Regions from separate parts of the Streptomyces sp. SAS_281 genome, predicted to be linked through region 4. Evidence: riboswitches for the same ligand, from Rfam matches in the RefSeq annotation. Region 4 holds a riboswitch; each other region holds the start of a gene.

The links. A riboswitch is a leader RNA that binds a small molecule or an ion and turns the genes downstream of it on or off. The one in region 4 is predicted to bind cyclic di-AMP.
Positions count from the first base shown of each region.
Region 1: it holds a riboswitch for cyclic di-AMP, as region 4 does, so the genes downstream of both, ACN6LM_RS15895 (M23 family metallopeptidase) here and ACN6LM_RS13175 (NlpC/P60 family protein) in region 4, are expected to answer to the same signal.
Region 2: it holds a riboswitch for cyclic di-AMP, as region 4 does, so the genes downstream of both, ACN6LM_RS17365 (C40 family peptidase) here and ACN6LM_RS13175 (NlpC/P60 family protein) in region 4, are expected to answer to the same signal.
Region 3: it holds a riboswitch for cyclic di-AMP, as region 4 does, so the genes downstream of both, ACN6LM_RS27705 (transglycosylase SLT domain-containing protein) here and ACN6LM_RS13175 (NlpC/P60 family protein) in region 4, are expected to answer to the same signal.

Region 1 is NZ_JBMNDO010000035.1:20,779-28,479, forward strand. It holds gene ACN6LM_RS15885 (PrsW family glutamic-type intramembrane protease) at 1-971, shown strand, start outside; gene ACN6LM_RS15890 (aldo/keto reductase) at 1,014-1,958, opposite strand; gene ACN6LM_RS15895 (M23 family metallopeptidase) at 2,126-3,295, opposite strand; cyclic di-AMP (ydaO/yuaA leader) riboswitch at 3,307-3,460, opposite strand; gene ACN6LM_RS15900 (PP2C family protein-serine/threonine phosphatase) at 3,672-4,835, opposite strand; tRNA gene ACN6LM_RS15905 (tRNA-Met) at 5,023-5,096, opposite strand; gene ACN6LM_RS15910 (SHOCT domain-containing protein) at 5,265-5,669, shown strand; tRNA gene ACN6LM_RS15915 (tRNA-Lys) at 5,781-5,854, opposite strand; gene ACN6LM_RS15920 (FG-GAP repeat domain-containing protein) at 5,953-7,701, opposite strand, start outside.
Region 2 is NZ_JBMNDO010000040.1:5,020-12,720, forward strand. It holds gene ACN6LM_RS17355 (ATP-dependent Clp protease proteolytic subunit) at 50-682, shown strand; gene ACN6LM_RS17360 (hypothetical protein) at 690-998, shown strand; cyclic di-AMP (ydaO/yuaA leader) riboswitch at 1,336-1,500, shown strand; gene ACN6LM_RS17365 (C40 family peptidase) at 1,504-1,977, shown strand; gene ACN6LM_RS17370 (ATP-binding protein) at 1,988-2,419, opposite strand; gene ACN6LM_RS17375 (helix-turn-helix domain-containing protein) at 2,625-3,485, shown strand; gene ACN6LM_RS17380 (DUF397 domain-containing protein) at 3,511-3,708, shown strand; gene ACN6LM_RS17385 (8-amino-7-oxononanoate synthase) at 3,722-4,864, opposite strand; gene bioB (biotin synthase BioB) at 5,007-6,230, shown strand; gene ACN6LM_RS17395 (adenosylmethionine--8-amino-7-oxononanoate transaminase) at 6,223-7,527, shown strand; gene bioD (dethiobiotin synthase) at 7,531-7,701, shown strand, end outside.
Region 3 is NZ_JBMNDO010000090.1:19,336-27,036, forward strand. It holds gene ACN6LM_RS27695 ((2,3-dihydroxybenzoyl)adenylate synthase) at 1-255, opposite strand, end outside; gene ACN6LM_RS27700 (2,3-dihydro-2,3-dihydroxybenzoate dehydrogenase) at 302-1,159, opposite strand; cyclic di-AMP (ydaO/yuaA leader) riboswitch at 1,582-1,766, shown strand; gene ACN6LM_RS27705 (transglycosylase SLT domain-containing protein) at 1,770-2,636, shown strand; gene ACN6LM_RS27710 (FG-GAP repeat protein) at 2,855-4,375, shown strand; gene ACN6LM_RS27715 (antitoxin) at 4,460-4,645, shown strand; gene ACN6LM_RS27720 (SpoIIE family protein phosphatase) at 4,786-7,290, shown strand; gene ACN6LM_RS27725 (thioesterase II family protein) at 7,317-7,701, opposite strand, start outside.
Region 4 is NZ_JBMNDO010000028.1:1,395-9,095, forward strand. It holds gene pcrA (DNA helicase PcrA) at 1-1,129, opposite strand, end outside; cyclic di-AMP (ydaO/yuaA leader) riboswitch at 1,291-1,441, shown strand; gene ACN6LM_RS13175 (NlpC/P60 family protein) at 1,440-2,612, shown strand; gene ACN6LM_RS13180 (hypothetical protein) at 2,668-3,021, opposite strand; gene ACN6LM_RS13185 (NlpC/P60 family protein) at 3,331-4,380, shown strand; gene ACN6LM_RS13190 (GNAT family N-acetyltransferase) at 4,423-5,190, shown strand; gene ACN6LM_RS13195 (LuxR C-terminal-related transcriptional regulator) at 5,187-5,891, opposite strand; gene ACN6LM_RS13200 (PspC domain-containing protein) at 5,875-7,173, opposite strand; gene ACN6LM_RS13205 (PspC domain-containing protein) at 7,360-7,701, shown strand, end outside.

The sequences.
Region 1 (7,701 bases), on a different contig from region 4:
TCGCCTTCACCGAGAACATCCTCTACCTGGGCAACGCCTTCGGTGAGGACCAGCAGACGGATTCCGGCTTCGCGGCGGTGACCGTGGTGACCTTCCTGGTCCGGGCCGTGATGACCCCGTTCGCCCACCCGCTCTTCACCGTGCTGACCGGCATCGGTCTCGGGATCGCCGCGAGCAGCGCACCCGGCAGGCGGACGCGGCGCATCGCGGTCCCGGTGCTCGGCCTGGTCCTCGCGATGGGCATGCACGCCCTGTGGAACGGCTCGGCGACCTTCGGCCGGTACGGCTTCTACATCGTGTACGGGGCGTTCATGGTCCCGGTCTTCGCCCTGGTGACCTGGCAGGTGGTCCGGGCCCGCCGCAGGGAGCTGCGCTCCCTGGCCGTCGAGCTCCCCGCGTACGCCGAAGCCGGCTGGCTCACCCCCGACGAGCCCCGCGCCCTCGCCTCCATGCGGGCCCGCGCCCTCGCCAGGAACGCGGCGCGCCGACGGTACGCGGCGAGCGTCTCCAGCCATCAGCACCACCCGGCGCACGCGAAGGCCGGCGCCAAGGAGGCGAAGGAGCGCGGCAGGGCGGCGGCGCGTGCGGTCGCCGAGTACGAGGCGTTCGCGACGTCCCTCGCCTCCCTGCGCCGGCAGGCCGGACGGGGCAGGGCGGACCCGGACTTCGCCGCGCGCGAGCTGGAGCTGCTGCACCACCTGTGGCAGCGCCGCGAGATCGCGGGGCCGGCCCTCGCCTACGCGGCCCGGGCCACCCACCGTCGGCCGCCCGGCTACACGGCCGCCTGGCCGCCTGGCCGGCCGTACGCGGGCACCCCCACGCCGTACGCGTACGGCGGCCCGCCCCCGTACAACGGCAACCCGAACCCGTACAACAGTCCGTCCCCGTACCCGGCGCAGCCGTACGGCCAACAGCCCTACCGCCAACCGCCCTACACCTCACCGCCCTACACCGGCGGGCCACCGGCCTGACCCGTGTACGGGCCGGCGGCCTCCGCACGGGCGGAACGCGGGCTAGGCCGAGGCCGCCGTCAGCGTCGACAGCTCCTCGTCCGTCAGCTGGAGACCGGCGACCGCCAGCAGGGCGGGCAACTGGTCGACCGTGCGGGCGGAGGCGATCGGCGCGGCGACCGTCGGGCGGGAGGCGAGCCAGGCCAGGGCGACCGTGGCGATCTCGGCGTCCCGGTCCCGCGCCACCGTGTCGAGGGCGGCGAGCACCCGCCGGCCGCGCTCCGACTCCAGATGGCCGGCCGCGCTCCCGGCCCGGGCGCTGTCCACGGTCGTCCCCGGGCGGTACTTGCCGGTGAGGAAGCCGGCGGCCAGCGCGAAGTACGGGACGGCCGCGAGCCCCGCGTCGGCGGCGGTGTCCTGGAGCTCACCCTCGTAGGTGTCCCGCGAGACGAGGTTGTAGTGCGGCTGGAGCGCCACGTAGCGGGCCAGGCCCTCGCGTTCGGAGAACGCGAGCGAGGCGCGCAGCCGGGCGGGGCTGATGTTGGAGGCGGCGATCTCGCGGACCTTGCCCTCCTTCACCAGCTCGTCGAGGGCGGTGATGATCTCCTCGACCGGGACGGTCTCGTCATCGAAGTGTGTGTAGTACAGATCGATGTGGTCCGTGCCGAGCCGGCGCAGCGACTCCTCGGCGGCCGACTTGATCGTCGGCGCCGAGAGGCCCTTGTAGCCGGGGAGGGCGCCGACCTTGGTGGCCACCACGACGTCGGACCGGTTGCCGCGCGACGCGAGCCACTTGCCGATGACGGTCTCCGACTCGCCGCCCTCGTTGCCGGGAACCCAGTGCGAGTAGGCGTCGGCGGTGTCCACGAAGTTGCCGCCGGCCGCCGCGTACGCGTCGAGGACGGCGAAGGACCGCTCCTCGTCCGCGGTCCAGCCGAAGACGTTTCCACCGAGGCAGAGCGGGAAGACCTGGAGGCCGGACGGGCCGAGATTACGCAGTGAAGTCATAGGGGGAACAACGGTTTCCACCCGCTCCGCTATTCCGTGCCCCGTACATCCAGCAGGCTGCGCCCACGCGGACCGGCGGCCCTGACGTCGGGGGGTGTGCGTCAGGGCTGCCGGGGTTCGGACGGCCGCGTACGGGAAAGGGCCGGGTCCTTCGGGGGAAACGGACCTCAGACGGTCAGACCGCGGGCGCGCAGCCAGGCCATCGGGTCGATACCGGTGCCGTCCGGGGTGTGGACCTCCAGGTGGAGGTGCGGGCCGGTCACGTTTCCGGTCGCGCCGACGCGGCCGATGGTGTCACCGGTGGTGACCTTCTGGCCGACCGTGACGCCGATCGAGGACTGGTGGCAGAACCACAGCTCGGTACCGTCCTCCAGCTCCAGCACCGTGCGGTATCCGTAGGCGCCGGACCAGCCGGCCGACTTGATGGTGCCGGTGTGGATGGCCTTGATCGGGGTACCGGTCGGAGCCGCGAAGTCGAGGCCCGTGTGGTAGCCCGAGGACCACATCGATCCGGCCTCGCCGAACGTCGAGGTGATCGTGTACGAGGAGGTGGGGATGGCGTAGCTGGCGGCGAGCTTGGCCAGGCGCAGGGCCTCGGCCTTCTTCTTCGCGGCCTCCTCCGCCTTCTTCTTCTCGGCGGCGGCCTTGGCCTCGGCCTCGTCCTGCTGCTTCTTCGCCTCGGCGGCGGCCTTCTCGGCAGCCGCCTTCTCCTCGGCCGCCTTCGCCTCGGCGTCGGCGGCGCCCTGCTGCTGTTCGGCCTGCTGGAGGATGCGGGCGCGCAGCGCCTCGCCGGCGTCCGTGGTGCCCTGCTCGGCCTCGGCGGTGGTGATGCCGGCGGTGGTCAGCGGTGCGGCGGCGGTGGCGGTCGCGGGGGTTTCGGCCTCGCTCTCGCCGGAGAACAACGCACCTACGCCGGGAAGGGACTTGGCGTCGGGGAGATTGTCCGCGATGGAATCGGGAAGAGAGATGGAGACCGGCGGTTTGCTCTGCGCGGTGGCCATGCCGCCCGCGCCGACGGCCGCGATGACACCGACGCCGAGGACGGTGGAGCTACGGGCCAGACCATTGCGCTGCTTGGCGACACGGTGCTTGCCACGAACGGGACGGACGGACTCCTCGGTGGGGTTCCATTCCTCCCAGGCCCGCTCGGAGTCGGCGTCGTCGGCGCGGAAACCGCTGCCGAAAACGGCACCGGTGCCGAAGCCGTTGCCCCGATCGGTCACGTAGTCGCTTCCCTGTTCCGGCATGTACGCGGCGCCGGGAACGGACACGGAGTCGGCACCGTATTCGGGCACGAACCGGGAAGGTGATTCGGGGGCAGGCTTGTTGGACGCCACGCGGGCGCACTCCTTTCCTTCCTTCTCGCCTACCGGGTTAGCTGACGGGTTCGGAGCAGGAAGGTCTCCTACGGACCCCTCCGCCTCTTGTGAAGACGAAGATGCCCGATTCACCCCATGTAGGTGGTTCCCCGGTTCCCTTGCGGAATTCGGCGCACGCGCGCGGCGCCGCCCCTGACGACGGCTGGGACAACCGCGCTGCGTTATCGAACGTTAATAGACAGACGGGTCCGATTCCAAGCTGTTCCCACTGATCGTTCACGCGCACGGCCTGGACTTTACGGGACACAACCGGGTGGAACCGGGCGAGTTGATCGGCGTCCAACCACTACGCGTTTTCTGACGTTGCGTCAACTGTTATGCGGAGCGGCGCCCCTCAGTCACCCAGCGTGGCACCCCGCTTGACGATCTTCACCGTCCTGCGCCGGTCCGGCTGCCCCTTCGCCGGCCGGGCCACCGCGAGCAGCGCCATGTCGTCGGTCGACTCGCCCCCCGTATGCAGGCGTACGTCGTCGGTCAGCGCGGACAACAGCTCCTCAGGGCCGGGGAAGAGGCGCCCGCGCAGCCGCTCCGCAGGGTCGTAGAAGACACCGCCGGCGTCCCGCGCCTCCGACAGACCGTCCGTGTAGAACAGCAGCGTCCCGCCGGCCGGCAGCTCCCAGTCGTCCGAGCGGTCCGGCCTCACCCCCAGGTCCATGCCCAACGGAAGCGCGGGCTCCGAGGGCGTCAGCGACTCCACCGCCCCGTCCCCGTGCAGCAGCAGCGGGTCCGGATGGCCGCGGTTCACCATCCGCACGACCTGCGCACCCGGCGGGATCTCCGCGAGCACCGCGGTCACGAACCCCTCGAACGCGTCCAGATTGCTCCGCCGCACCGACTCACGCGCCAGCGCACGCTCCAACCGCTGCGCCACGCCCTCCAGCGACTTCTCCTGCTCCGCCGCCTCCCGGAACGCCCCGATCACCACCGCCACCGCGCCGACCGCCTCCAGCCCCTTCCCGCGCACGTCCCCCAGCACCAGCCGTACGCCGTACGGAGTGTCAGCGGCCGCGAAGAGGTCACCCCCGACGAACTCGTCCGCCTGCGCCGCCTCGTACCGCGCGGCCACCTGGAGTCCGCCGATCCGCTCGGGCGGCGCGGGCAGCACGGCCCGCATGGCCGTCTCGGCGATGATCCGGGCGGACGCCAACTGGTCGCTGCCGCGCCGCACGACCCGGTTGATCACGCACGCCTGCACGGCGACCGTGAGCACGGTGACCATCTCGATGAACGAGACCACCTGGACCAGGTCGCCGGTGTAGAGCCGGATTCCGGCGAGGGCGAGCACCGAGGCGATCCCGATCCGGATCGTGGTGCCCATACCGAAGAAGGGCGCGGCGATCAGCGGGGCGGCCGCGAACATCGGGACGGCCGTGTAGGAGGGCGGCGTGAAGAGGTCGAACACCAGCCCGATGACGATCATCGCCACCGGCAGCACCCGGACGAACCGGCGGCCCACCGTGCCGTCAGGCCCGCGCCACCGTCGTTCCCACTTCCCCACCTGCGGTCTCCTGCCCGGTGCAGCCACGGCCGCGGACGGTACCGCGCACCTTTCCCAGCCTCGCGCCCGCGCGGCCACCGGGCGAATCCTCGGCCGCCGATGGGGCGAAGCGGACGCGCCGGCAGGGAGTCCCATCGAAACGCATCAGGCCCGGCACGCTGCTTGCGTGCCGGGCCTGATCCTTCAGTAGCGGGGACAGGATTTGAACCTGCGACCTCTGGGTTATGAGCCCAGCGAGCTACCGAGCTGCTCCACCCCGCGTCGGTAAACCCAACTCTACGTCATGTCCGGGGCTCTCATGACCACCGCACGCGCCCCCGGCCCTCTCACCGCCCCTCCTCTCGGCCCGCACCAATGAGCAATGGGGTGAATGTGGTGATATGACTGTTTTCAGATTCAGCCAGTCCGACGCGGACCCGGGAGTGGACGATGGACGACTATCCCCTGCTCAACCTGTTCTGGACGATGCTCTGGTTCTTCCTCTGGATCATGTGGCTCTTCCTGCTCTTCCGGGTCATCATGGACATCTTCCGCAGCCACGACCTGAGCGGCTGGGGCAAGGCCGGCTGGCTGATCCTGGCGCTGGTGCTGCCCTACGTGGGCGTGCTGATCTACGTGATCGCCCGCGGCAAGTCCATGGGCAAGCGCGACGTCCAGGAGGCGAAGGAGCGTGACGCCGCCTTCAAGGCGTACATCAGAGACGCGGCGGGTACGGAGGGCGGCAGCCACCAGGGCGGCCACGTCGAGGACCTGTCGAAGCTCGCCGACCTCAAGGACAAGGGCGCCATTACCGAGGAGGAGTACCAGCGGGCGAAGTCGAAGCTCCTGGTCTGACACACCCTCGGTGCCGGCCGGCTCCGGCCCGGACGACGGCCCGCAGCACCGCCCGCCCCCGGACATGACAGTGCCCCGGGGCCGCGCACGCGCGGACCCGGGGCAACGAGGTAGGCCGTGTGGGACTCGAACCCACAACCAACGGATTAAAAGTCCGCTGCTCTGACCAATTGAGCTAACGGCCCTCGGCAGATCACCCCCGAGCATAGCCCGCCCCGGCCGCGCAGCCGATCGGGTATCGGCCGCGCGGCCCCGTCACCGGGACCGGGGCGGGCTCAGAGCCTCAGAAGATGCCCTTGTACGTCTGCCAGCCGGTGGCGATCTGCGTACGGGCTCCGAACGAGCCCTTGCCGTTGCCGTTGTTCCGGAACAGCTTGCCCGCCGAGTCGCGGACGACGATGTCGTTCCGGCCGTCGCCGTTCAGATCGCCGACACCGACCATGGTGTTGTACGAGCGGCCCCAGTCGGTGAACACCTTCACGCGCGCGGCGAAGCGGCCGTTGCCCAGACCGCTGTAGCGCCAGAGGCCGCCGTTGCGGTCGTGGCCGAGCAGGTCGGGGATGCCGTCGCCGGTGAGGTCGCCGGCACCGGTGATCTGGGCGTACGTCCGCCAGTCGGTGTTGATCCGGGTCTTCGGGAGGAACTTCCCGGCCGCCGTGCCCGCGTAGAAGTAGATGTCACCGGTGGACTTCTGACGGGCCACGAGGTCGGCCCGCCCGTCGCCGTTGAGGTCGCCGGGCGACGTCAGCACGTCGTACTGCTGCCAGCCGCCGCCGATCACGGTGTGCTTGCCGGCCGGCTTGTAGCCGGACGCGCCGCAGCTGCCGTCGTACCGGCGCAGTTCCCCGCCGGGCATCCGCACCAGCAGCTCGGAGCAGCGGTCGCCGCTGGTGTCCGCGAAGGGCACGGCGACGGTGCCGGCCGGCCAGCCGGTCCCGGACTTCTTGCCGCTGAAGACGCCCGAAGCCTGCCCGAACTGGATGGTCAGGTCCCCGGAGGAGTTGAGCGTGACGAGGTCGCCGATGCTGTAGGCGCCCTGGTCGTGGAGGCCCGGCTCGCCGCCGGCCACGGACAGGCTCCCGCTGGTGGAGTACGTCCCCGAGCCGTCCTCGGCCGTCGCCTTCAGCGTCCAGGTGTGCTTGCCGTTGCCCGTGTACCCGCCCGCGGCCGTCCGGCCGTCCCAGGCCACGTCGGCCTCGGTGCCGGAATCACCCGTGAGGGTGCGTACCGTACGGCCCGTCCAGTCCTTGACGGTGTACGTCCAGGTGGCGGGCTTGTTGAACTGCCAGGTGCTGTTCCAGCTCTCCAGCCCGTCGACGCCCTTGATGTCCATGTAGTCCCCGCCCACATCGGACGCGATCTTCGCGAGGGGCTGCGCGGGCACCCCGCTGGGCACGATGTGGAGCGTCTGCGCGGCGTCGAGGTAGGCGATGTCGCCGCCGAACTTGTCCACCGCCCAGGTCAGCCGTCGCTGATCGGCGGCCTTCCCGGCGGGGAGGTCCGCAATCGCGCGCGGAGCGGCCGCCTTGCCGGTGTGGAAGTCGGTGAGCAGCAGCTTGCCCGCCGTCCGGTCGTGCCGGACGAGGTAGCCGTCACCGACCAGGGAGGGGCCGGACGGCACGGTGAACGACTTCTTCGCCGTACGGTCGTACACGCCGGCCGCACCGGTCGTCCCGCAGTTCCAGTAGACCCAGCGGCCGACCGCGCGCACCTCCTTGAGCACGCAGGGAGCGCCGGTGGCCGCCGTCTGCACGACCTTCTTCGTCTCCAGGTCGGTCGCGGTGAGCGCCCCGGTGGCGGTGGTCGCCGCCCACAGCGAGGTGCCCCAGACGGAAGCCGCGCCCGCGGTGCGGACGATGGGGGAGGCCGTCGAGGTGTAGCCCGGGTACATCCCCGCCCGCTGCTTGGCGGGAGAACCACCGTTGACGACGTAGGCCCGCCCGGTCAGGTCCACGACCTCGGCCGTGCCCACGGGGTACTTGGTGTCACCCCCGTGGTACGCGTTTCCGGGAGCCCAGAACTGCACCGACTC
Region 2 (7,701 bases), on a different contig from region 4:
GTGCGCGGGTGCACCGTTGCGTCCGCGCGACCGGAGGAGAGGCACAGCCGTGTACCGTCCCGTCGCCCGTTACGTCCTGCCCGAGTTCACCGAGCACACCTCCCAGGGGTCCCGGACCATGGACCCGTACTCCAAGCTGCTCGCCGAGCGCGTGGTCTTCCTGGGCACGGCCCTGGACGAGACGGCCGCCAACGACCTGGTGGCCCAGCTGATGTATCTGGAGCACGACGCGCCGGACCGGCCCGTCTCGCTGTACATCAACTCGCCGGGCGGCTCGTTCGGCGCGATGACGACCCTGTACGACACGATGAACTTCCTCAGCTGCGAGGTGGAGACGTTCTGCCTGGGCCGGGCGGGGGCCGGAGCGGCCGTGCTGCTCGCCGCGGGAGCCCCGGGCCGGCGGCACATGCTCCCCGGTGCCAAGGTGGTCGTCAGCCAGCCCGCCCTGGCGGAACCGGTCCAGGGGCAGCCGTCCGACCTGGAGATCGAGGCGCGGGAGCTGGAGCGGATGCGCGGGACGATGACCGGCATGCTGGCCCGGCACACGGGGCGCTCCGTCGAGCAGGTCACCGAGGACACCGAACGCGACCTCGTCCTCGATGCGGAGGGCGCCCTGGCGTACGGGCTGGTCGACCACATCGTGCGCAACCGGGTCCCGGCGCCGCCGCGCTCCGGGTGGTGAACCGGCGATGCAGCCACCGGAGTTCTCTGCGCTGCCCGCCCTCACCAGGGCCGAGTCCGCGTTCGTCGACCGCTATCTCGATGTGCTCGACCAGGTGGGGCGGATCAATCCGGCCCACGGCGACGACACCTACGCGGCCCTGCGCGCGGCCCAGGCGCTCGCCTCGCACGCGGCGGAGCTGCGGGACGCCCTCGCGCTGATGCACCGGCGCGGCGAGACACGTATCCACAGCAGCACGCTGACCCGCGCGCTGCGGGCGCTGGACGGCGAGCGGCGGGCGGCCCGGGTCACCCTGCCGCCGGCTCCGCCGGGCTGAGGCGCCGTACGCCACCGACACGCCCGAGGGGTGCGCGGGAATTCCTCGCTCGATCGGCGTAGGCGTTCCCTCTCACGAGCGATGGACCGATTTGCCTTTTCCCGATGCGCGTGGGGCGGTTTCCTCCGCGACACCGCTGGTACGGCCGTGGCCGCCGGCGGCGGAGGAACCGCCGTACGGGTTCCGGTCCACCTGAACGGGCCATCCGTGACGGTCTTCACCGATGGCTGTTCCGGCTCGGAAATCCGGCACGAGGTGAGTCAAGATCCCTACGACGACAAGCCCCCGCCACCGCGGCGGGGCGGTCCGGGCGGACGCCGAGTCCTGCCGCCGCCCGGATGACTGGTCGACAGGAGTGGATCGGCAGGAGTGGAGGACCCGAGCACTACGGGACCGCCGGACCTCCGGTTGTCCCTCGGGGTGAAGCCGCCGCGCGCGGCCGGGCAACTTCGCCAGCCCGAACCCGACAGGTCATCCTTCACAGGCGGCTGACGAAGGGTTGCGCATGAGTGCGCAGGTTCATGTCCCGTCTCTGCTCGCCCGGGCCACCACGGCCTCGGTCATGACTCTCGCCGCCGTCGGCGGCACGCTGTGCGTGCCGGGAGCCGCGCCCGAGGCGCAGGCGGCCGGCCACGCGATGAAGGCCCTGAAGATCGCCGCGTCGAAGAAGGGGGCGCCCTACCGCTGGGGTGCCACCGGGCCCAGCAGCTTCGACTGTTCGGGGCTGACGCTCTACTCGTTCAAGAAGGCGGGCAGGAAGCTCCCCCGGACCGCCCAGCAGCAGTACAACAGGACCAGGCACATCTCGGCGTCCAAGCGCCAACGAGGTGACCTGGTCTTCTTCCATTCCGGGCGCAGCGTCTACCACGTGGGCATCTACGCCGGCAGCGGGAAGATCTGGCACTCGCCGAAGACCGGCGCCGTGGTCCGCCTGGAGAAGATCTGGACCAGGAGCGTCTACTACGGCCGGGTCGGCTGACCCGGACGCCTCAGGGCTGGACGGGAACCTGCCACGGGAGCGCCACCCAGACGGTCTTGCCGCCGTCGGGGGTGGGGGTGACGGTCAGCCGGCCGCCGTACTCCTTGGCCAGCGAGCGGATGATGACCAGGCCCCGGCCGTTGTCCTGCTGTACGGCGGCGGGCAGCCGCTGGGGCCGGCGGGGATGGCTGTCCGTCACGCCGACGCGCAGCTCCTCGTCGCGCTCCAGCCGGAGGTCGACGGTGAAAGTGGGTGACTGCCCGAACGTGTGCACTACGGCGTTGGTGGCCAGCTCCGAGAGGATGAGGCGGACCGTGTCGGCCTCCTCCGCGTCCTCGGGCAGGCCCCATTCCGTCAACACCCGGGCGACGAACCTCCGGGCCGTGGAGACCGAGACCGGCTCGCTCGGCAGGGTGACACGTGCTTCCTGATGGTCTGCCATGGCGAGCCGTCCCTTTCCCACCCGTCACCGGCCCGGCGAGCGGTCCGGTTGTGCTTCGCGCCAGATTGCCACCGATGCTGCCCTCCGTGGCGGCGATCCACCAAGATATGCATATATCTGTCGCTCAAACCGGTGAACTCTCCCCACGCGGGCCCGCTCCGGCGCCACACTGTCTGCTCGTCGGGCAGCGGGAGGGAGCCATCGGATGCAGCACGGCCCTGCGGTACGGCGCCGCAAGCTGGGAGAGGAGCTGCGGAGCCTGCGCCATACGTCAGGTCTCACGAGCCGGGAGGCGGCGGCGCTGCTCGGCTGGCACCAGTCGAAGGTGAGCAGGATCGAGACAGGTGTCAGCGGGGTGCGGCCGGATGACGTGAACCGGCTCCTCGACGCGTACGGGATGGACGACCCGAAGCTCCGCGAGGTCCTGGGCGCGCTCGCCGGTTCGGCGGGCGGTGGCGGCGCCGGCTGGTGGCATGCGTACCGGGGGCTCATCCCGCCGCAGTACCGCGACTTCATCAGCCTGGAATCGCAGGCGCGCACCGCCCGCACGCTGGAGACCTCGGTGGTTCCGGGGCTGCTGCAGACGGCCGACTACGCCCGCGCCGTGACCCGGGCCTCCCTGGACGGGCTGCCGTCCGGTCAGCTGGACTCGCTGGTGGAGGTGCGGCTGACCCGGCAGGGGGTGCTGCGGAGCGATCCGCCGCTGCGGCTGAGCGCGGTCCTGGACGAGGCGGTGCTGCGCCGGGAGGTCGGTGGCCGAAGAGTGATGCGGGAGCAGCTGCGCCATCTCGCCCGGGTGGCACAACTTCCCCATGTGCGACTCCAGTTACTTCCGTTCTCGGTGGGCGGCTATGTGAGCCTCACCAGCCCTTTCGTCATCTTCTCCTTTCCGACCGCTTCCGACCTTGACGTGGTCGTTCTTGACCACTTGACGAGTAGCCTCTATCTGGAACGGAAAGAAGACCTTGCGGCGTACAGCTCGGCCTTCGAAACCCTTCAGACGCACGCGCTGTCGCCGGAGCACACGCTGGACCTGATCGCCGCGATCGACCGCGGCGACCGGTGACCCCCCACCGCCCGGAGGAAGCGTCATGTCCGATCACCTCACCCGGCACGCGTTACGTTGGCGGCGCAGCAGCTACAGCACCGGGATGAACAACTGCGTGGAGACCGCGCCGTACGGGAGCGGACGGCTGCTGGCCGTGCGCGACTCGAAGGATGTGGCCGGGACGCCCCTGGAGTTCTCCGCCACGGCCTGGGCGTCCTTCGTCTCCGGTCTGAAACGCTGAGGCGGCCCTCGCCTCAGCCCTGCGGTGCGGTCCGCCGCACCGTCTCCACCGCCCGCGCGATCTGCTCGTCCGTCAGGTCCGCGCGGGCGGTCAGCCGGAGCCGCGAGACACCGTCGGGGACGGACGGCGGCCGGAAACAGCCCACCGCCATCCCGGCCGTCCGGCAGTCGGCGGCCCAGCGCACGGCGGCGTCGGCCGAGGGCGCCCGGACCGAGACGACCGCCGCGTCGGGCCGCACCGCGGTCAGACCGGCCTCCGTCAGCCCCTCGTACAGCGCGGTGGCGACCGTACGCGCCCTGAGTGCGCGCTCCGGTTCGCGGCGCAGCAGCCGCAGTCCGCCCAGGGCGGCGCCGGCGGCGGCGGGGGCGAGTCCGGTGTCGAAGATGAACGTCCGGGCCGTGTTGACCAGATGGTCGATGACCCGGGCCGGTCCGAGGACCGCTCCGCCCTGGCTGCCCAGGGACTTGGACAGGGTGAGCGTGGCGACCACGTCCCCGTCGCCCGCGAGCCCCGCCGCGTCGAGCGCGCCTCGCCCGCCCTCACCGAGCACCCCGAGTCCGTGCGCGTCGTCCACCAGGAGCGCGGCGCCCTCCGCCCGGCAGACGACGGCCAGCGCGGCCAGCGGCGCCGCGTCGCCGTCCACGGAGAACACCGAGTCGGTGACGGCCAGCTTCCGGCCCCCGTGACCGCGCAGCGTCTTGCGGACGGCCTCCGGGTCGGCGTGCGGAACGACGGCGGTCTCGGCCCGGGAGAGCCGGCAGCCGTCCACGATGGAGGCGTGGTTGCCCGCGTCCGACGCGATCAGGGCGCCGCGCCCGGTGAGCGCGGTGAGGGCCGCGAGGTTGGCGGCGTAACCGGAGGAGAGGACGAGCGCGGCCTCGAAGCCGCAGAACGCGGCGAGTTCGCGTTCGAGCCCGGCGTGCAGCGCGGTCGATCCGGTGACCAGGCGGGAGCCGGTCGCCCCACCGCCCCAGCGGCGCGCCGCGTCCGCCGCGGCGGAGGTCACCTCCGGGTGCCGGGTGAGGCCGAGATAGTCGTTGCTCGCGAGGTCCAGCAGCTCCGCTTCGGCCGCGCGGGGCCGCAGCCGGCGGACGAGCCCCGCCTCCGCGCGCCGGCGCGCCTCGTCTTCGATCCAGTCGAACGGGGTGGCGGGCATGAGCGGTCCCTTTTGTAGGCAGCTCACAGACCCTAACCGGGCCCACGCCAAGACACGGTGTGGCAAGGCACACACCCCGTGTCAGCTCTGTTGTCCGGTTCCTCCTTGGCTCCGGGCGGTGCGGTGCGTCAGGATCATCGCCATGGACCTCCTGAACACGCTGGTGGACAAGGGGCTGCGGCGCGAGCTGCCGACCCGTGAAGAAGCGCTCGCCGTACTGGCGACCCCGGACGACGAACTGCTCGACGTGGTGGCGGCGGCCGGCAAGGTGCGCCGTCAGTGGTTCGGGCGGCGGGTGAAACTGAACTATCTGGTCAACCTGAAGTCCGGGCTCTGCCCCGAGGACTGCTCGTACTGTTCGCAGCGGCTCGGCTCCAAGGCCGAGATCCTCAAGTACACCTGGCTGAAGCCGGAGGAGGCGTCGAAGGCGGCGGCGGCCGGGGTGGCCGGCGGCGCCAAGCGCGTCTGCCTGGTGGCCAGCGGCCGGGGCCCGACGGACCGGGACGTCGACCGGGTCTCGCAGACCATCGAGGCCATCAAGGAGCAGAACGAGGGCGTGGAGGTCTGCGCCTGTCTCGGTCTGCTCTCCGAGGGGCAGGCCGGCCGGCTGCGTTCGGCGGGCGCCGACGCGTACAACCACAACCTCAACACGTCCGAGGGGACGTACGGGGAGATCACGACCACCCACACCTACGCCGACCGTGTGGACACGGTGCAGCAGGCGCAGGCCGCCGGGCTGTCCGCCTGCTCGGGGCTGATCGCGGGGATGGGCGAGAGCGACGAGGACCTGGTCGATGTGGTCTTCTCGCTGCGCGAGCTGGACCCGGACTCGGTGCCGGTCAACTTCCTGATCCCGTTCGAGGGGACGCCGCTCGCCAAGGAGTGGAACCTGACGCCGCAGCGCTGTCTGCGGATCCTGGCGATGGTGCGGTTCGTCTGCCCGGACGTGGAGGTGCGGCTCGCGGGCGGGCGCGAGGTCCATCTGCGCTCGATGCAGCCGCTCGCCCTGCACCTGGTCAACTCCATCTTCCTGGGTGACTACCTGACCAGTGAGGGCCAGGCCGGGCAGGCGGATCTGGACATGATCGCGGACGCCGGTTTCGAGGTGGAGGGGGCGGGTACGACGACGCTCCCCCGGCACCGCGCGGACGCGGCGGCCGGCTGTGGTCCGCATGCGAGCGGTGGCTGCGCCTCCGAGGCGGAGAGCTGCGGTTCGCACGCGGGCGCCGGTTGCGGACCCTGCGGGGAAGGCGCGGAGGCGGAGGCCGTATCCGCCGCCGAGGTGCCGGAGGCCCCCGGTGCCCGGACGGACCTGGTGGCGGTCCGCCGCCGTGGCGCGGGCACGGACCTCGCTCCCAATGCCTGAGCCGCTCTCCCCCGCCGCGCTCCGGGAGCTGGACCGGGCGCACGTCTGGCATCCGTACGGCCCCATGCCGGGCCGGCAGGAGCCGCTGGTCGTGGAGTCCGCGTCCGGGGTCCGGCTGCGGCTCGCCGAACCGGTGCACGGGCACACCGAGTTGGTCGACGGGATGTCCTCGTGGTGGTCGGCCGTGCACGGCTACAACCACCCCGTGCTGAACGAGGCGGCGCGCGGCCAGCTGGACCGGATGAGCCATGTGATGTTCGGCGGGCTCACGCACGAGCCCGCCGTCCGGCTGGCGGCCCGGCTGGTGGAGATCACGCCGGAGCCGCTGCGCCACGTCTTCCTCGCCGACTCGGGCTCCGTGTCGGTCGAGGTCGCCGTGAAGATGTGCCTCCAGTACTGGCGGTCGGCCGGGCGGCCGGCCAAGAAGCGGCTGCTGACCTGGCGCGGCGGCTACCACGGGGACACCTGGCAGCCGATGTCGGTGTGCGACCCCGAGGGCGGGATGCACGAACTGTGGTCCGGCGCCCTGCCCCGCCAGGTCTTCGCCGCCGAACCGCCCGCCGGTTACGACTCCGAGCCCGACCCCGCGTACGCGGAACATGTGCGCGAACTGATCGAGCGGCACGCGGACGAGCTGGCGGCCGTCATCGTGGAGCCGGTGGTCCAGGGGGCGGGCGGGATGCGCTTCCACTCCCCCGGCTATCTGCGCGTGCTGCGCGAGGCGTGCGACGCGTACGGCGTACTGCTCGTGTTCGACGAGATCGCGACGGGGTTCGGCCGTACGGGAAAGCTGTTCGCCGCCGAGCACGCGGGGGTGTCCCCCGACGTGATGTGCGTGGGGAAGGCGCTGACCGGCGGCTATCTGACGATGGCGGCGACGCTGTGCACGAGTGAGGTGGCCGAAGGCATCTCGCGCGGCGAGGTGCCGGTGCTCGCCCACGGGCCCACGTTCATGGGCAACCCGCTGGCCGCGTCGGTGGCCTGCGCCTCCATCGACCTGCTGCTCGGCCAGGACTGGCAGCAGGAGGTCAAGCGGATCGAGGCCGGGCTGCACGAGGGCCTGGCCGTGGCGCGGGAGTTGCCCGGGGTCCGTGAGGTGCGGGTGCTCGGCGCCATCGGGGTCGTCCAGCTGGACCACGAGGTGGACATGGCCGCGGCGACCGCGGCGGCAGTGGGCGAAGGGGTGTGGCTGCGGCCGTTCCGGGACCTCGTCTACACCATGCCGCCGTACGTGACGGGTGACGACGATGTGGCACGGATCTGCCGCGCGGTGTGCGCTGCGGCGCGGGAGGGCTGAGGCATGAGCGTTCTGGTGGTGACCGGCACCGGCACGGAGATCGGCAAGACGATCGTGACGGCGGCCGTGGCGGCGGCGGCCGCGCACCGCCGCGTCGCCGTCCTCAAACCGGCCCAGACCGGCCTGGAGCCGGGCGAGCCGGGCGACGCGGCGGAGGTGGCGCGGCTGGCGGGC
Region 3 (7,701 bases), on a different contig from region 4:
GACCCGGTCGCCCCTGGCTATCCCGCGCGCCCGGAAGCCTGCCGCCAGCCGGGCCGCGCGCTCGTCCAGCTCCCGGTACGTCCACGCGCGGCGCTCGGGTGCGGGGTCGATCAGCGCGACGCGGTCGCCGTGGGCCTCGGCCCGTTCGCGCAGCATGCTCGTGAAGGTCTCGCCGCGCCAGTGCCCGGCCGCGCGGTAACGGGCGGCGAACTCGGCGGGCCAGGTCGGGGCGTCTTCGTACGGTGAGGCGGTCATCGTTCCAGGACTCCTGGGGGCGTTTGCGGGGTGCCGGGCGGTCGGGTCAGGCGCGCAGGGTGGCGCCGCCGTCGACGTACAGGTCGTGCAGGGTGATGTGGCGGGCCCGGTCGGACACGAGGAAGGCGACCGCCTCGGCGACGTCGGCGGGTTCGGCGATCCGGCCGAGCGGGATGCCCGTGCGGTAGCTCGCCAGGTCGCCGGCTATGACGCGCTGCGCGGCCGGCCCCTCGTCGTGGGCCTCACCGGCGGGCCACATCCCGCGCTGCATGTCGGTGAGCGTGGAGCCGGGCGAGACGGTGTTGCAGCGGACGCCCCGGGGGGCCAGCTCCAGACCGAGGCACTTGGTGAACATGACGGCCGCCGCCTTCGACGCGGCGTACGCCGCCATGGTCGTACGGGGGATGCCGGCGGCGTTGGACGCGACGGTGACGATGCTGCCCGCGCCCCGGTCCGCCATCCGGCGCCCGACGGACCGCGAGACGTGGAACACCCCGTCGGTGTTGACGGCGAACGTCGCCCGCCAGTCCTCGTCGGTCAGCTCGGTGACCGGTGAACAGCGCAGTATCCCGGCGACGTTGACCGTGATGTCGAGGGTGCCGAGCGAGTCCTCGACCTCGGCGACCAGGGCCTCGACGGCCGCCGCGTCCGTGACGTCCAGCGCCCGGGCGACGACGTCCCCGTCGTGCTCCCGGGCGAGGGCGTCGACCCCCGCCGGGGCCGCGTCGGTCGCCAGGACCCGGCAGCCGCGCGCGACGAGGGCCCGCACGACCGCCTCGCCGATGCCGCGTCCGGCTCCCGTCACGAGGGCCAGCCGGCCGGTGAGTTCCCGTTCGGCGGGGGCGGCAGGGGCGGCGGGGGCGGCGAGGGGACGGCGGGAAGAAGAGGCGGAATGCGGCGCCATGGTCCTGGGATCTCCCTGTGACGGCGAACGGGGAACGTCAACACTTAGGTAAGGCTAACCATAGGGCGATCATGCGAGCGAGGGGGCCGGAACCGGCGACTGGGCCGCCAGTGCGGAGTGCGATGCACCTTTTGTGCTGATATAGGCAAAAGGTCAATTGAGGGCGATCGGGGCGGTTTTGATGCTGTCAAATGCAGTCAAAACGGACGAACATGCACATTGTGCGTCCAGTGGGCAGCGTCACGTCGGCCGTTTCTGACGCAGGATCCGATCTCCCGGTTCCCAGTCGTGCCAAGAAATTTGACTTCCCCCGGCGCGGGCGATCATGAGCATTTCCTTTGATTGATCTTGCAAAACAATTGTGATCAGCAATTCCGGGCTTGTTCCGGCCGTCGTTTCTCGCTTACGGTCCCGTCATCAATCCGGATGGAACGCCGAATCCTGCCGCCGTCCGGGAACCCGACCACTCACGTACGGCAGGAGCGGGGGACCCAGGTTTGCCGCCGGTCCGGAATCCGGAGCGGCTAGGGGTGAAGTCGCCATGCGCGACCGGACATCTCCAGTCCGAACCCGACAGCTCACCTCGCAGGCGACGGAGAGGAAATACGCCATGCCCTTCACGGGTAAGCACCGTCGTGCCAAGTCCGCGTCCCTGACCCGCGGTTTCATCGCCGTCAGCGCGGGCGGAGCCGTTCTCGCGCTCCCCCTGATCGCGGCCGGATCGGCCTCCGCCGCCCCCGCCAAGACCGTCGTCGCCGAAAAGGCCGCGGCCCCGACTTCCGTCGCCGGCAAGGAAATTGCCGTGCGCAAGGCCGCGTCCACCACCTATTCCGTGGTGTCCGGCGATTCGCTTTACAAGATCGCCCAGGGGCATTCCCTCAGCGGCGGCTGGGAGCGGCTGTACAAGGACAACCGCGGTGCTGTCGGCAGCAACCCCGACCTCATTCACCCGGGCCTGAAGCTCACCATCGGTGCCACGTCCGCGGCCGTCGCCCCGAAGGCTGCGGAGAAGAGCGAATTCAAGGCGGAGACCGCCGAGAAGAACGGCGACACCGCCCCCCGGGCCGAGAGTGCCGACCGCGCGGACCGCTCCGAGCGCACCGTCGTCCCGGTCGCGGCCGAGAAGCCCGCCGAGACCCAGGCGGCCGTCGCGTACACCGACGACCTCGACGGCTGGATCAAGGAATCCCTCGCCATCATGGCCGAGCAGGGCATTCCCGGCAGCTACGACGGCATCTACCGCAACATCATGCGCGAGTCCTCGGGCAACCCGATGGCGATCAACAACTGGGACATCAACGCCGTCAACGGCACGCCCTCCAAGGGCCTGCTCCAGGTGATCCAGCCCACCTTCGACGCCTACCACGTGCCCGGGACGTCGATGGACATCTACGACCCGGTCGCCAACATCACGGCCGCGTGCAACTACGCCGCCGCCACGTACGGCTCGATGGACAACGTCTTCGGCGCGTACTGATCCACACCGGCCCCGTGCTCGGGGCAGGGCGTGAGCAGGGGTGGAAAGAAGCGGAAACGCTCCTTTCCACCCCTTTCGCGCGCCGTACCGCCCTGTCGCGGAAAAGCCGTACAACCCTTGTGGCGCAAGAGGTGTCGAACAGGGCGCCCGGGAAGACAGCGGGCTCTTCCCGGCACCCCCCGGACTCGCCCGGCCATCCTTGATCCAAGGAGCCATCCGTGCGTACGTACCGTTCGGCCGCCGTCCTCGCGGCCTCGATGCTCCTGCTGACGGGTGCGGCCCTCGCCGCGCCCACCGCCTGGGCCGGCACCTCCGGCGCCACGCACGCGAACGACCGCCACAGCGACTTCAACGGCGACGGCCACGAGGACGTGCTCACCGGCGCGCCCGGCGGGAGCATCGACGCCAAGCCGGGTGCCGGGTTCACGACCGTGCAGTACGGCTCCGCGCACGGCCTGGGCACCAGTCCGTCCGCCGTCTTCAGCCAGAACACCCCCGGGGTGCGCGGCGCCGCCGAGGCCGGTGACTCCTTCGGAGCGTCCCTGGCCACGGGCGACCTGAACGGCGACGGCTACGACGACGCGATCGTCGGCGTACCGGGGGAGGACATCGAGCCCGTGGGGGACGCGGGTGGCGCCGTCGTGCTGTGGGGGTCGCCGCAAGGGCTCACCGGGGCCGACAGCGACTGGCTCCAGGCCGCCGAGCCCCGCGCGTCGGCGCGATTCGGCAGCGCGCTCGCGGCGGCCCACTTCAGCCCCGACACGCCTGGCGACGAACTGGCCGTGACCGACCGGTACGACCTCATGCTCTTCCGCTACGAACCGGCCCTGCTGAAGACGGGCGCCGCGCCCCTGGCCCCCGCCCAGCGCGAGGACGTGATCCCCGCCGAACCCGGACACGAGATCGCCCCGAAGTCGCTGACCACGGGTGACTACGACGGCAACGGCCTCGACGACCTCGTCGTCTCCGGGACGAGCGCGGGCGCCGCCCGCGGGCAGGGCTGGTCCGCCTACTTCTCCGGCCAGGTGCAGGGGCTCCGCTTCGAGCGCTCCCTGCGCGGCGGCCCCGCCGTCGCCACCGGGGACATCAACAGCGACGGCTACGACGACCTGGTCACGGGTGACCCGTACCGCTCCGACGGCACCAGCGGCGACGCGCCGGAGGACGGCGTGGTCGGCGTCTACTACGGCAGTGCCGGTGACGGCCCGGTCGTCGGTGCCTCCGGCCCCGGCACCGAGCCCCTCTGGTGGTCCCAGGACTCCCTGGGCGTCCCCGGCGTCTCCGAGCAGGGCGACGGCTGGGGCACCGGCCTGTCCGTGGGCGACACCGACGGCGACGGCTGCGCGGACGTGGCCATCGGCGCGCCCGGCGAGGACGTCGGAGCACCGGGCGCGGACATGTCGCGCATCGAGTCGGGGGCCGTATGGCTGCTGCGCGGCGCGTCCGACGGTCTGACGACGGCCGGCGCACGCTCCTGGAACCAGGACTCCGGGGAGGTGCCCGGGGTGACCGAGGCGTACGACGCCTGGGGTGCCCAGGTCCGCCTGACCGACCCCGATGGCGACGGGCGCTCCGACCTGCTCGCCGCCGCTCCGGGCGAGGACGGGGGCAACGGGGTCGTCTGGGTGCTCCCCTCCGGAGCCGGCGGTGTGAGCGCCACCGGGTCGTGGACCTTCGACGGCGGATCGCTCGGCGCCCCCCGGACGAAGGCCCACCTCGGCGAGGCGATCGACCAGTAGGGCCGCCGTGCCCGCCCGTCCCGGAATGCGAGGGCGTGGCCGGGCGTGGATGCTGGAACGGTCAGCGTCTCTAGGAGGTCAGTCATGGGCATGCTCGACAAGATCAAGGACATGATCAAGGGGCATCCGGACCAGGCCCGCCAGGGAGTCGAGAAGGGCGGCGACTTCGTCGACAAGAAGACCGGCGGCAAGTACGGCGGTCAGGTCGACTCGGCCCAGCAGAAGATGAACGGCCAGCTCGGCGACCGGCCGCCGGACGAGGGCCGCTAAGCGCCCGCACGGATCGTGAGGGAGCGGTGGACACCACACCCGTGGGTGTCCACCGCTCCCGCGCGTCGCACCCCGCCGGCCGCGCGGAGCGGGCGCGCCTCCGACGTGCCGCCCCCGCCGCCCGGGGGCATCCTGACTGTGTGACCTGGCACGGCGCGGCCGCTCGGCTGCCGTTCGGCCCCGGCGACGGCCCGCCCGGGAGACCGGAGGACGGCCGGGCGCCGGACGACCTGTCCCTGGTGCTCGCCCAGTCCGTCGTGAACGCCATCGAGGCGGTCGGCGGCCGGGCCGGCGGGGTCTATCTCCCCTCCCGCACCCCCGGCCTGCTCCGGCTGGCCGTCCTCGCCGGGCTCCCCGGCCCCCTGTTCCGCCCCTGGTGGCGGATGCACGTGAACCGGCCGTTCCCCGTCGCCGAGGCGTTCCGCACCGGCAGCCCGGTCTACCTCTCCGACGCGGAGGACGCCATGCGGCGCTTCCCGCAGCTGATGGCCGGACTGCCGTTCCCCTTCGGCTCCCTGTACGTGCCGGTGCCGCGAGGACGCCGACCGGTCGGCGTCCTCGTCGTCCTGCGCGCCGCGACCGGGGACGAGCCGGTGCCCACCGCCGACCGGGACCGGCTCCAGCGCATCGCCCGCGGCCTGGGTGCCGAACTGGCCGCCCTCGCGGAGGCGGGCGTCCGGCCGGAGTGGGAGGGCGAGCCGCTCCCCGTACAGCTGCCCGCCAAGACGTCCCCGCCCGTGCGCATCGGCCGCTTCGACTGGAACCTCGCCACCGGTGCCGTCGAGGCGGACGACGACCTGGCCGCGATCCTCGGCACCGGTGTCGGCCCCTTCCCCGGCACCATCGAGGCCCTGGCCGCCCGGCTCGCACCGGAAGACGTCTACGGCCTCTGGGCGCTGGCCCGGCAGGCGGCGGACTCCGGCGGCCCCGTCGTCCGCCGGATGCGGCTGCGCGGGCCGGACGGACGCTCCCACCTGCTGGAGGTCTCCGGGCGCCGCCAGGACGACGAGGGGCCCGGCGGGCACCTGACCGGCTTCCTCGTCGACCTGGGCATCGGCCCGGTCGTCGCCGAGGCCGCCGACCGGCTGCCGCGCGGCATCTTCTCGTTCGACCGCTTCGGCCGGATCACCTACGTCAACCCGCTCGCCGAGGACATGCTCGGCCAACCCCGGGCCGCCCTGGTCGGCCGAGTGTTCTGGGAGGCGCTGCCCTGGTTCGCCAACCCGGCGTACGAGGACCACTACCGGGCCGCGATGATCTCCGACGCCCCGGTCCACTTCCTCGCCCGCCGCGACCCGCCCCCCTGGCTCTCCGTCTCCCTGTACCCGGGCCACGACGGCCTGACCGCCGTCCTCACGCCCGCCGAGAAGCCCGCCTACGCCCCGGACTCCGTCGTCACGCCCGGACTGGGGCTCGGCTCACCGGCCGACCGGTCCGCCGCCCTCTACCGGCCGGTCGCCCTCGCCATCGCGCTCACCGAGGCCGTCACCGCCCGGCAGGTCTCCCGCGTGGTCACCGAGGAGCTGCTTCCGGCCTTCGGCGGCCGGCAGCTGGCGATCTATCTGCTCAAGGAGGGCCACCTCTACCTGGAGTGGGAGACCGGCTTCCCCCAGGGATTCCTCGACCGGTTCGACGCGGTCGGCCTGGACGCCCGCATCCCCGGCGTGGAAACGCTCACCACCGGGCGCCCCATCTTCTTCGAGTCGATGCAGCGCCTGGCCGCCGCCTACCCGGGCATCCCCATGGACACCGACGTCGGCGCCCGCGCCTTCCTCCCGCTCATCGCCTCCGGGCGGCTCGTCGGCTCCTGCATCCTCGGCTTCGGCCGGCCGCGCGGCTTCAGCCCCGAGGAGCGTACGGTCCTGACCGCCCTGGCCGGCCTCATCGCCCAGGCCCTCCAGCGTGCCCAGCGCTACGACACCGAGGCCGCGCTCGCCCGCGGCCTCCAGGACGCCCTGCTGCCGCACCGGCTGCCCGCCGTCCACGGCATCGACACCCAGGGCCGCTACCTCCCCGGCACCCAGGGCATGGACGTCGGCGGCGACTGGTACGACGTGATCGAGACCCGCGGGCGCCTCGCCCTCGTCATCGGGGACGTACAGGGGCACGGCGTGGCCGCCGCCGCGACCATGGGCCAGCTCCGCAGCGCCGTACGGGCCTTCGCGCTCAGCGGCCACGACCCGCAGGAGGTCATGAGCGGCACCAACCGCCTGCTCATCGACCTGGACACCGGCCAGTTCGCGAGCTGCTGCTACATCGTGACGGACCCGGCCACCGGCCGGACGCACGCTGTGCGCGCCGGGCACCCCCAGCCCGTCCTGCGCCGGCCCGACGGCACCGCCGAGGTCATGGAGCTCCCCGGCGGCATCGTCCTGGGCATCGACGCCGAGGCCGCCTACCCCGTCACCGAACTGCGCCTCGACCCCGGCGCCACGCTCGCCCTGTACACCGACGGCCTGGTCGAACAGGCGGGCCTCGACATCGACGTCGGGGTCGAGCGGCTGCGCTCCACCCTCGCGGGGCCGGGCGCCGTCCCGCTCGCCGACATGGCCGACCATGTCATCCGCCGCGCCCGCCAGGCCGCGGACCGCCCCGACGACATCGCGCTGCTCCTCGCGGCCCGTTGGGCCGGGGAGGACGCCTGACGACAGCCTCAGCGCGCCCCCGGACCTCAGCTGCCGAGCCGCCCCCGCGCCGGGGCGGTGGACAGGGACACGGCCAGCTCCGCGACCGCCGGCAGATGGTCGTTGAGGAAGAAGTGCCCGCCCGCCAGGACCCGCATGGCGAACGGGCCCGTGGTCGTCTCGCGCCACGGTCCCGAGTCCTGCGGCGTCACCTCCGGGTCACCGTCCCCGGTGAGGGCGACGACCGGGCACGTCAGGAGACCGCCGCCCGGCACGTACCCGGCGACGGCCGCGTAGTCGGCGCGCAGCGCCGGGAGGATCACGTCGAGCAGTTCCGGACTGGCCAGCACCGCCGGGTCCGTGCCGCCGAGATCGCGGATCCGTGCGAGCAGCGCCTCATCCGATTGCGGCCGGCCGGAGCCGAGCCGCGAG
Region 4 (7,701 bases):
TCCAGAGGTTCTTGGGGCGGCGGCTCTCGTTGCGCTCGATGACCGCGTTGGCGGCGGACAGGATCGTCTGGGTGGAGCGGTAGTTCTGCTCGAGAAGGATCGTCGTCGCGTCCGGGTAGTCCTCCTCGAACTGGAGGATGTTGCGGATGGTCGCGCCCCGGAAGGCGTAGATCGACTGGTCCGCGTCACCCACGACGCACAGCTCGGCGGGGGCGTTCTCGGGGCCGGCCGGGCCGACCAGCTCGCGTACCAGCGTGTACTGGGCGTGGTTGGTGTCCTGGTACTCGTCCACGAGGACGTGCCGGAAGCGGCGGCGGTAGTGCTCGGCGACGTCGGGGAACGCCTGGAGCAGGTGGACCGTCGTCATGATGATGTCGTCGAAGTCCAGCGCGTTGGCCTCGCGCAGCCGGGCCTGGTACATCGCGTACGCCTGGGCGAGCGTCTTCTCGAAGCCGTCGGACGCCTGGCCCGCGAAGGTCTCCTCGTCGATGAGCTCGTTCTTGAGGTTGGAGACCTTGGCGGTGAAGGACTTCGGCGGGTAGCGCTTCGGGTCCAGCTCCAGGTCGCGGCAGACCAGGGCCATGAGCCGCTTGGAGTCGGCCGCGTCGTAGATCGAGAACGAGGAGGTGAAGCCGAGCTTCTTCGACTCGCGGCGCAGGATGCGGACGCAGGCGCTGTGGAAGGTCATGACCCACATCGCGTTGGCCCGGGGCCCGACCAGCTGCTCGACGCGCTCCTTCATCTCGCCCGCGGCCTTGTTGGTGAAGGTGATCGCCAGGATCTGGCCGGGGTGGACGCCCCGCTCGGCCAGCAGGTGGGCGATGCGGTGGGTGAGCACCCTGGTCTTGCCGGACCCGGCGCCGGCGACGATGAGCAGGGGCGACCCGGCGTGCACGACGGCGGCGCGCTGCTCGGTGTTCAGCCCGTCGAGCAGCGCCTCCGGGTCGATGACGGGGCGGTGCGCGCCGTCGCGGTAGTACGCGTCACGGGGCGGCGGGGGCCCGTCGAACACGCCCGCGAACAGGTCCTCCGGCACCGCTTCGGGTGCGGAGTCCTCGGGGGGCGGCGGGGGCGCGTCCTCCTCCTGCTGGAGGCCGGCCAGGAAACTGTCGTCAAAGAGGCTGCTCATCGCTGTCCGAGTCTAAGGCGCCCGACTGACACCCGGCCCCGCTCCGAAAAGGTCACGGAAATGTATCGGGCATATCGAACACCAACCTTCACAGCGGCCCCATGCGTTGGCTAGCGTGCACGTTCGGACGGCCCGTACCCCCAGAGGCGACCCACGCCGAGCGGGCCGCCACGCCGAATCCGGGCCCGCCCGGAACCGGGGACCCACACGCAGTACCGGGGTGAATCGGTCCTTCCCCACCGGACCGTAGGGCAGCCTTCCGTTCCGCCCGAACCCGACAGCTAACCCGGTAGGCGGTCCACGGAAGGAGATGCCGGCCTTGGCGTCGCATCGCAAACCGCGCACCCGGGTGCGCTCCACCGTCCCCGCCGTCGGGCTGACCTCGGCCGCGCTGGCCTCGGTGACCCTGCTGTCCTCGCAGAGCGCGATGGCCGCGCCCACGCCGAAGCCGAGCATCGAGGAAGTCCAGCAGAAGGTGGACGACCTCTACCGGCAGGCCGGCAACGCGACCCAGAAGTACAACCAGGCCAAGGAGGCCACGGACAAGCAGAAGTCCAAGGTCGACACGCTGCTCGACGACGTGGCCAAGCGCACCGAGAAGCTGAACGCCGCCCGCAGGACGCTGGGCAACTACGCCGCCGCCCAGTACCGCAACGGCGGCCTCGCGCCGACCGCCACCTTCTTCCTGGCCGACGACCCGCAGTCGTTCTTCGACCAGACCCACCTCATGGACCGCATGGCCGAGCGCCAGCAGCAGGCGGTCACGGAGTTCCGTACGCAGCAGACGAAGGCGTCCGAGCAGCGCGCCACGGCCGTGGAGAGCCTGGAGACGCTGACCGAGTCGCAGGCCGCGCTGCGCACCAGCAAGCAGAACGTCCAGACGAAGCTGACCGAGGCCCGGACGCTGCTGTCGAAGCTGACCGCCGAGGAGAAGGCGCGCCTGGCGGAGCTGGAACGCAAGAAAGAGGCGGAGGCGAAGCGGAAGGCGGCGGAGCTGGCGAAGAAGCAGGCCGCCGCCAGGAAGGAGGCCGAGCGGAAGGCCGAGGAGTCGGGCGGGAGCGGTACGGAGACGGGCTCGGGTTCCACCGCCGGCACCGGCTCCGGCACCGGCACCGGCTCCGGCACCAGCGCGTCCACGAAGGCGGAGAAGGTCCTCGCGTTCGCCCGCGCCCAGATCGGCAAGCCGTACGTCTGGGGGGCGACCGGCCCCGCCTCGTACGACTGCTCGGGGCTGACGCAGGCGGCCTGGAAGGCGGCGGGCGTCGACATCCCGCGCACCACCTGGGACCAGGTGAACGTCGGCACGCGAGTCGCCACGGCCGACCTGCAACCCGGTGACCTGGTGTTCTTCTACGACGACATCAGCCACGTCGGGATCTACAAGGGCGACGGGATGATGATCCACGCGCCGAAGCCCGGGGCGAACGTGCGCGAGGAGTCGATCTACTACATGCCGATCTACGGGAGTGTCCGCCCCGCCTGACCGGGGAGGAGGGGCGGCCCGCGCGCGGGCCGGCCCTCCCGCGTACCGCCGCCGCTCAGGTCCAGAGCGTGGCGATGAAGATGTTCGCCAGGGTCAGCGCGCCGACCGCCGCGAAGAACCCCTTCTCGACCTTCTCCTCGTCCCGCTTGACGTAGACGAGCCCCAGGATCACGACCAGGAACAGCAGCTTGATCCCGATCTTGACGTTGTTCACGGGGTGGTCGTCGGCCTGGTCCAGGCCGACCAGGGCGATGCCGGTGACGAGCATGGTCAGCGCGCCGTGCAGCATGCCGGGGACGAAGCGGGCGGTGCCGGCCTTCATCGCCTTCATCTGACCGAGGAAGCCGCCGAGCAGGGCGGCGATGCCGATGATGTGCAGGGCGACGACGAAATCGATGAGTACGCGCATGGTTCCGCACCCTAGAGCCCTCCCGCCGGATCGCTCCGGGCAGGGTGGGGCCTACGGGCCGCTTGAATGATGAATGCACTTTTTGCCTGATTCTGTGACCCTTTTTCCGGTCATTCATGTTTCAAAGACGGCCATCCGGCGACAATGCCACGCCAAGAGCGGGCAATAGCAGTCATAACGACACCTTCCCGTGACCTCGGATTAGCGTCCCTTCCCGGTGGCCGCGGACCAGGACCCTCCTCGCCGGCCACCGGAGGAACCCCGCCGGTACACCCCGCCGGGCCGTCGCACGGAAGGACGCCCGCCCCCGTGGCAGCGCATCGCAAACCCAGGCAGCGCCTCACCACCGCCTCCGCGGCCCGAACCGCCGCGGCGACCCTCGCCGTCGCCGGAGCCGCGACGGCCGCCGTGCTGCCGGGAGCCGCGCACGCGGACCCCGCGCCCACCGCACGGCAGGTCAAGGCCCAGGTGGACCGGCTGTACCGGGAGGCGGAGGTCGCCACCGAGAAGTACAACGGCGCGAAGTCCGAGGCGACCGCCGCCGCCAAGTCGGTCGACGCCCTGCGCGACGAGGCCGCCCGCAGGACCGCCCGCCTCAACAGCGCCCGCGACGTGCTCGGCGCGTACGCCGCCGCGCAGTACCGCTCCGCCGGGATCGACCCCTCCGTGCAGCTGGCGCTCTCCTCCGACCCCGACCAGTACCTGCGCCGCGCCACCTACGCGGAGCAGGCCGGCGAGCGCCGGGCCGCCGAGGTGCGCTCGGTGCGCCGCCAGGTCGCGGAGATCGCCCAGGTACGCGCCGAGGCGGCCGGGAAGCTCACCGAGCTGGCCGCCCGGCAGGCCGCCCTGAAGGAGCACCGGGCGACCGTCCGCGCCAAGCTGGCCGAGGCCCGCCGTCTGCTCGCCCGCCTCACCCCGGCCGAGCGCACCGCCTACGACGCCTCCGAGACCGGGCGCGGCACCGGTCACGCGGACCGGAGCGCACCGCGCGGTGCCGTCGCCGCGCCCAACGCCCGTGCCGCCCAGGCGGTCGCCTTCGCGTACAGCGCGCTGGGCAAGCCGTACGTGTGGGGCGCGACCGGGCCCCACTCCTTCGACTGCTCCGGGCTCACCCAGGCCGCCTGGCGCGCCGCCGGGGTCTCGCTGCCCCGGACCACGTACACCCAGATCAACGCCGGGCAGCGCATCCCGCGCTCCCAGCTGGCCCCCGGGGACCTGGTGTTCTTCTACTCGGGCGTCAGCCATGTCGGCCTGTACATCGGGAACGGCCGGATGATCCACGCGCCCCGCCCCGGGGCCCCGGTCCGGGTCGCGCCCATTGACGAAATGCCCTTCGCGGGGGCCACCCGGGTGGCATAGGCTCCGGCCTCTTGTCCCCGACGCCCCGAAGGACACCCGAACATGCCGATGGACGCCGACGTCCAGACCCATGCCCGCACGCTCACGCTGCGCTCCCCGGACCATGTCCGCGTCGGGCCGTTCGTGATCCGCTACAACCCGAACTGGTCGCTGAAGTACGCCAACTACGCGATCCCGGACCAGGGCGCCGAACCGACGCCCGGTGAACTCGACGCGCTCATAGCGGCGTTCCGCGAGCGGGACCGGATGCCCCGCCTGGAGTTCCTGCCCGGCTGGGCACCCGCCGTCGAACCGGCGCTGCTCGCCGCCGGGTTCACCGTCGAGAACCGCGCCCCGATCCTCGCCTGCGCCCCCGGCGGCCTGGTGCAGCCGAAGCCGGTCGCGGACCTGGTCGTGGCCGAGCCCGCCAGCGAGGCGGAGTTCGCGGCCGCCGCGCTCGTCCAGCACCTGGGCTACGGCGGCGAGGGCGAGCCCGAGGACGGCACGGCGGAGTGGCTGCGCAACGCGGCGGCGGGCGGCGGGGTCGCCGCACTCGCGACGGTGGACGGCACCCCGGCCGGCGCGGGCGGCTGCTCGGTCCCGGTGGACGGCCTCAGCGAGCTGGCGGGTCTGGCGGTCGGCGCGGAGTTCCGCCGCCGGGGCATCGGCGCCGCGCTCTCCGCGCACCTGACCCGCACCGCGTTCGAGCGGGGCTGCCGGGTGGTGTGGCTGGAGCCGGGCGACGCCGACGTGGAGCGGATCTACGCGTCGATCGGCTACCGCCGGGTCGGCGAGAAGCTGAACATCTCGCTCGACCCGGACATGCTCTAGACCAGCCGTCGCGCCGTCGCCCAGCGGGTGAGTTCGTGGCGGTTGGAGAGCTGGAGCTTGCGGAGCACCGCCGAGACGTGGGACTCGACCGTCTTCACCGAGATGAACAGCTGCTTCGCGATCTCCTTGTACGCGTAGCCCCGGGCGATCAGCCGCAGGACCTCGCGCTCGCGCTGGGTCAGGCGGTCCAGGTCCTCGTCGACCGGGGGTGCGTCCGTGGAGGCGAAGGCGTCGAGGACGAAGCCGGCCAGGCGGGGCGAGAAGACCGCGTCGCCGTCCTGGACCCGGAAGACCGAGTCGACCAGGTCGGTGCCGGTGATCGTCTTGGTGACGTAGCCCCGGGCGCCGCCCCGGATGACGCCGATGACGTCCTCGGCGGCGTCCGACACGGAGAGCGCGAGGAAGCGCACCGGGTCCTCGGCGGCGCCCATCAGGGGCGCGCAGCGGCGGAGCACCTCGACGCCGCCGCCGCCGGGGAGGTGGACGTCGAGGAGGACGACCTCGGGGCGGGTCGCCGTGATGACGGTGACCGCCTGGTCGACGTCGGCCGCCTCGCCGACGACCTCGACGCCGGTCTCCTCGGTGCGGCCGATCTCGGCCTGTACGCCGGTGCGGAACATCCGGTGGTCGTCGACGAGCACGACTCGTACCCGGCGCTCCGGGTTCTCCCGGCCCCCGGTCGCCTCACTGGTCCCGTTCATCGCTCGTCCTCTCCATCTCAAGCTCGACCTCGGTGCCCCCGCCGGGCACCGAACGCAGCCGGGCCGTACCGCCGTTGCGCTGCATCCGGCCGATGATCGATTCTCGTACGCCCATTCTGTCCCCCGGTACGGAGTCCAGGTCGAATCCCGGGCCCCGGTCGCGCACGGAGACGAAGACCGTGCGGCCCTCGACCTCCGCGTAGACCTGGACGGCACCGCCCTCGCCACCGTACTTGGCGGCGTTGACCATCGCCTCGCGTGCGGCCTGCATCTGTGCGGCCAGCTTCTCGTCCAGCGGGCAGTCGCCGACGACGACGACCTCCAGCGGGACACCGTGCTTGTCCTCGACCTCGGCGGCCGCCCGTTTGACGGCCTCGGCCAGCGTCTCCGGCTCGTCGTCCTCGTCCTTGCCGGTGCCCTCGGGGTTGTACAGCCAGTTGCGCAGCTCGCGTTCCTGGGAGCGGGCCAGCCGGCGGACCTCGCCGGCGTCGTCGGCGTTGCGCTGGATCAGGGTGAGGGTGTGCAGCACGGAGTCGTGGACGTGGGCGGCGACCTCGGCGCGCTCCTGGGCCCGGATGCGCATGAGGCGTTCCTCGGAGAGGTCCTGGGTCAGGCGGACGAGGTAGGGGCCGGCGAGGAGGGCGATGCCGGTGAGCACGGCGATGGCGGCGGTGATGACGTTGCCGAGCTGGGCGGCGGAGCCGCGTACGACCATGAAGACGGCGAGTCCCAGGCCGACGAGGGCGACTCCGGCCAGGGCGCGGGCCACTTGCAGGACGCGGCGGCGGCGGCCGACCTCCATCCAGCGGGCGCGGCGGGCGTTGTCGGCCTGGCGCCACACCAGGACGGAGCCGGCGCCGATGAGGAGGCTCGGCCAGATGTAGCGGTCGGCCTTGCTGCCCATGTCGACGTTGCCGACGAAGATGACGGCCCCGACGAGCAGCGCGATGAGGGCGAAGACCTGGCCCCTGTCGGGTTTGCGGAGGCGGCGGGTGCCGTCGGGGGCGGTCTCGAAGACGGATCTGGGTCCGTCCACGCCGCCGACGCCGAGCGGGACCACGATCCAGAACACCGCGTACAGCAGGGCGCCGAGGCCGTCCGCGAAGAACAGGCCGAGGAAGACGAACCGGAGCCAGGCGACCGGGAGTCCGAGGTGTCCGGCGAGTCCGCGCGCCACTCCGCCCAGGAGCCGGCCGTCGGCGCTGCGGTACAGCTTGCGCAGCGGGGGCTCCTCCGGGTCGGCGGCGTGGGAGCTTGCGGCTCGGGTGGTGGCGGCTGGCATGGTCCGATCGTCACATGCCCGCGCGGGTGAGGACATCAGGGTCGGCCCCCAGTTCGACCCTGAGACGGCTGGGACGCGGGGGCGGGGCGGGGCCCGGCATCCCTGAGAGGCCGGCGGGGCAATATCAGGGACCGGCCAGGGTCGGGGCGGGTGCCGGTGGGGCCCGGGGGCCGTCACCATGGAGCCATGACCGTTCCCCAGGACGCGCCGCCCGGCGCCGCACCGCCGACTCCCGAGCCCGCTCCGCGCCTGCACCGCAGCCCGCGGCACAAGGTGGTGGCGGGGGTGTGCGGCGGTATGGGCCGGTACTGCGACGTCGATCCGGTGATCTTCCGGATCGTGCTCGGGGTGCTCTCGGTGACCGGTGGCTTCGGGCTGATCTTCTACGGCTTCGCCTGGCTGCTGATCCCGGCGGAGGGCGAGGACGAGAACGAGGCGCGCCGGCTGCTGTCGGGACGGGTCGAGCTGGCGTCGCTGAGCGCGGTGCTGTGCGCGCTGATCGGCTGCGGTCTCTTCCTGTCGATGCTG